Regions from separate parts of the Georhizobium profundi genome, predicted to be linked through region 2. Evidence: predicted binding sites of a transcription regulator. Region 2 holds the regulator's gene; the other holds the start of a gene.

Region 1 (2,201 bases), 1.6 Mb from region 2:
GCTTCGAACCACGCGCCTGGAAAAGGCGACAGCCCGCGGATGTGGTTGTGGACGTCTGCCGAGGGTCTGGAGAAATCGATCCGCGTTTCCGACTTGTCGATCTTGCGGGCGTAGGTCGCGCCCTCTTCTGGCTGCGGGGTGAGCGTCAGGGTCCCCGCCTCCAGCGCTTTCATCGCGCGGGCCATCAGGCTGCCGCCGATCACCATCATGCGATCGTGGAGTTCGCCGGTGGTCATGTCGGGCTCGATCGTCACGCGCTCGGTGAGTGCCACGGGGCCGGTGTCGAGGCCGGCATCCATCTTCATCACCATCATGCCGGTTTCCTTATCGCCGGCCATGATTGCCCGGTGGATGGGAGCCGCACCGCGCCAACGCGGCAGCAGCGACGCATGGCCATTTAAACAGCCGTGATGGGGCGCATCAAGGATCGGCTGCGGCAAGAGCATCCCATAGGCGACGACGACGGCGACGTCGGGTTTCAGAGCAGCAAAAGCTGCCTGTTCCTCGGCGCTTTTCAGGCTTGTCGGCGTGCGCACCTCGAAGCCCAGGAGTTCGGCCTGCTGGTGCACAGGCGACTTGACGGGAGCCAGACCTCGACGGCCACCGGGCCGTGGCGGCTGCGTGTAGACGGCGAGGATCTGGTGCCCGTCCTGCGCCAACGCGGCGAGCGTCGGCACCGCAAATTCCGGCGTTCCCATGAAGACGATCTTCAACGGCATCGGATCACTTTCCGCAGGCGCAGCCGCCTGCCGGCCAATTCAGAGCGCCGAGGCCGGCCGCGACTTGGCGAGCTTGGTGAATTTGCGCACGACCATGTCGCGCTTCAGCTTCGAAATGTGGTCGATGAAGAGCACGCCGTTCAAATGGTCGAGTTCATGCTGGAGGCAAGTGGCGAGAAGGCCATCGGCCTCGACGGTGCGCTCGTTACCGTCGATGTCCAGGTGACGCACGGTGACCCGTGCCGGTCGCTCGACCTCGGCATAATAGTCGGGGATGGAGAGGCAGCCCTCTTCATAGACCGACCGTTCATCCGAGGATGCCAGGATCTCCGGGTTGATGAAAATCTGGGGCTGGCGGCCCTCCTCTTCCTTCGCGACATCGATCACCAGCAGTCGGCGCGGCACACCGATCTGGATGGCGGCCAGGCCGATGCCCGGCGCATCATACATGGTCTCGAGCATATCATCGACGAGCCGGCGCACGTCGCCATCGACGCGTTCGAGCGGCTCGGAGTGCTGGCGCAGCACGGGATCGGGAAGGAGGACGAGTGGCTTGATGGTCATGCCCGGCAATTAAGCATCGCCGGCTTTCTCGTCAATCTTCCGCTTGCGCAACGAGGCCTCTGGGCTTGCAGGTCACCGCGAGACCGTTAAGCCTGTTCACGTTTTGATCTGGCATGGAGCAGAAATCCGTGTAGGATTTGGGGATGGTCGACTTGTCTCTCCTCGCGCAGCCTCTCTTCACCCTCGGCGATACCGCCGTCAGCTTCGGCATGGCTGGTGCTGCGTTGCTGGTGATTCTCGCCATCCTGTGGATGTGGCGCTCCGCCGTCCGGCGTACCGAACGTGCCGAGCTCGTGCAAGCGGCGGAGGAGAGCGAGCAGCGGCTTGCCGAGATCCTCAAGGCGCAGTCGGAAATGCAGGGACGCATGGCGACCATGGCCGAGCTTTTCGGCGCACGGCAGGCGGAACTCAATCAGTCGATCCAGCAGCGGCTGGACGGCATGACGCAGCGGCTCGGCACGACGCTCACCGAGCAGACGCGCTCGACACACGAGAACCTGACGAAGCTTCAGGAGCGCCTTGCCGTCATCGACACGGCGCAGAACAACATCCAGTCGCTCGCCAAGGATGTCGTGGGGCTGCAGGCGATCCTCACGAACAAGCAGACGCGCGGTGCGTTCGGCCAGTCGCGCATGGAAACCATTATCGCCGATGCGCTGCCGATGGGCAGCTACACTTTTCAAGCGACGCTTTCCAACAATCAGCGGCCCGACTGCCTGATCCATATGCCGAATGGACAGCCCTCGCTTGCGATCGACGCCAAGTTTCCGCTCGAAGCGTGGCATGCCATCCGGGCGGCGGAGAATGCGGAAGCGGCGAAGCCGGCTGCGCAACAGTTTCGCCGTGACATGGACGTGCATATCCGAGCCATATCGGAAAAATATTTGATCAAGGGCGAGACGCAGGACACGGCGTTTC
Region 2 (2,201 bases):
ACGAGCTCGTGCCGCCGGGTGCCGATCCACGCGACGATCAAATCATCGCGTCGAACAGTTTTGGCGTCGCCGCCATCGTCAAGGAAGCCGGCGGAGAACCGATCGACCTCGGCATTGCCGCCGATACGCTTGCTGCCCTGAACCGATCGATCGACGCCGCTCAGGCGGCAGGCGCCGATATCTTGGTGACACTTGGTGGCGCCTCGGTTGGTGATCACGACCTGGTTCGCAAAGTGCTGGAATCGCGCGGTCTCGAGCTTGCCTTCTGGAAGATCGCCATGCGGCCGGGCAAGCCGCTGATGAGCGGCCGCATCGGCCCGATGCATGTTCTCGGGCTTCCGGGCAACCCTGTCTCAAGCCTTGTCTGCTCGCACGTCTTCCTGACGCCTCTGATCGCAAAGCTCGTCGGCCGCACCCATCATGTGCAGGCGGTCGACGCGATCCTCGACGTAGACCTGGCCGAAAACGACTTGCGCCAGGATTATCTGCGCGCGGCGATGCACCGGCGGCCCGACGGAACGCTCGTCGCCACGCCTGCCACCCGACAGGACTCGTCCATGATGCGCGTGTTTGCCGAGGCCGATGGCCTCGTCGTCCGACCGCCATTCGCGCCAGAAGCCAAAGCGGGCGACGCGGTGCGGGCAATCCTATTGAGGCATATTTAGCCTCGCTTCCTGATGGACTTGCGGAACACAAAAGGAACAGATAAAGTGTGTTCCACATTTGTTTCCATCCGATCAAGCGGGGGCCTAAGCAGCCGATGTTGACGCGTAAGCAGCAGGAACTGCTTCTTTTCATCCATGAGCGCCTGAAGGAAAGCGGCGTGCCGCCATCCTTCGACGAGATGAAAGAAGCCCTCGATCTCGCGTCCAAGTCGGGGATCCATCGCCTTATCATCGCGCTGGAGGAACGCGGCTTCATTCGCCGCCTGCCGAACCGTGCGCGTGCGCTGGAAGTCATCAAGCTGCCGGATAGCTACAACGCGGCAGTGCCTCAGCGTCGCGGCTTTTCGCCGAGTGTCATCGAAGGATCGCTAGGCAAGACGCCGAAGCCCGAGATTGCAGCCGAGCGCCGCCAGAGCGAGATGCCGCGCGACAACGACAATCGCGCCATCAGCGTGCCCGTCATGGGTCGCATCGCGGCGGGCGTGCCGATCTCTGCCATCCAGAACAACACTCATTCGATTGCCGTGCCACCGGATATGCTGGGCGGCGGCGAGCATTACGCGCTCGAGGTCAAGGGCGACTCGATGATCGAAGCCGGCATCTTCGACGGCGACACGGTCATCATCAAGAATTCGTCGACGGCCAATCCCGGCGACATCGTCGTGGCTCTGGTCGACGACGAGGAAGCGACATTGAAGCGTTTCCGTCGCAAAGGTGCGTCGGTGGCGCTCGAGGCCGCCAACCCGGCCTATGAAACGCGGATTTTCGGACCGGATCGCGTCAAGATCCAGGGCAAGCTCGTCGGGCTCATCCGGCGCTATCACTGATCGATGCTGTCGGCAGCTCTTCTGTCTTCGCTCATGTGTGTGTTGACGGAAGAGGCATCCCCGCCAGGCTCGGTAAAACTGCCAGTTCTCCAGTCATAATAACGGTGCCGCGTCCAGGCGCGCATTCGGCCGGCAGACTGCTCGAAGCGGAACGTCGGCTGCGGGTCGAATTGTGCACCCGACCCCGTGCCCGCCGCTCGCGCCTCGTTCGCCGCGAAGCCTTCTCCCGTCGACGCCGCGTAGACGGCGATCGCGCCGGTTTCACGCAGTGTACGGGCGGTGAAGAGCTTCGCGCCGGAGCGGCATTGGCGCATCGACAGCGGTATCGGAATGATGGCGATATCGGTCATGTCGCATGCGGGACCGACATAGGCCGGCTCCTCCAGCCACGCGACGATGGTTCCGTTCCCGAGACGGGCGATGCAGAACGCGCCGCGGCGGCATCGGAACACGCCTTCCATTTGCCCGTCTTCCAATTCGAGGACAGCCCGGCGCATCGTCCCATAGGCGATGGCGGGGTCTATCTCGGCATCTGGCAGAACCGGCTCGGTCGTCGTTTCCTCTGCCGGAAGCTCAGTCTGCTCATCTAAGACGACGGCTGGCGGAATGTGGGTCGCAAGCCGGGTTGCCGTTGCCCATTGATCGAAGATGAAGCTGCTCGGACGCGCTCGGTTGGTTGCCAGGCCGTCCTCGCGCAGGATCGCGGCCA

What was found. The regulator LexA, encoded in region 2, represses DNA repair genes until DNA is damaged. The targets are predictions, from matches to a motif close to TGTTCNNNNTGTGTTCNG.
Region 1: a site for LexA is predicted at 1,377-1,394, ahead of def (peptide deformylase). Genes of this name have one in related genera too.

The regions. Positions count from the first base shown of each region.
Region 1 covers NZ_CP032509.1:72,832-75,032, forward strand. The annotation lists gene fmt (methionyl-tRNA formyltransferase) at 1-719, opposite strand, end outside; gene def (peptide deformylase) at 759-1,283, opposite strand; gene D5400_RS00385 (DNA recombination protein RmuC) at 1,493-2,201, shown strand, end outside.
Region 2 covers NZ_CP032509.1:2,793,603-2,795,803, forward strand. The annotation lists gene D5400_RS13410 (molybdopterin molybdotransferase MoeA) at 1-665, shown strand, start outside; gene lexA (transcriptional repressor LexA) at 761-1,492, shown strand; gene D5400_RS13420 (ComEC/Rec2 family competence protein) at 1,486-2,201, opposite strand, start outside.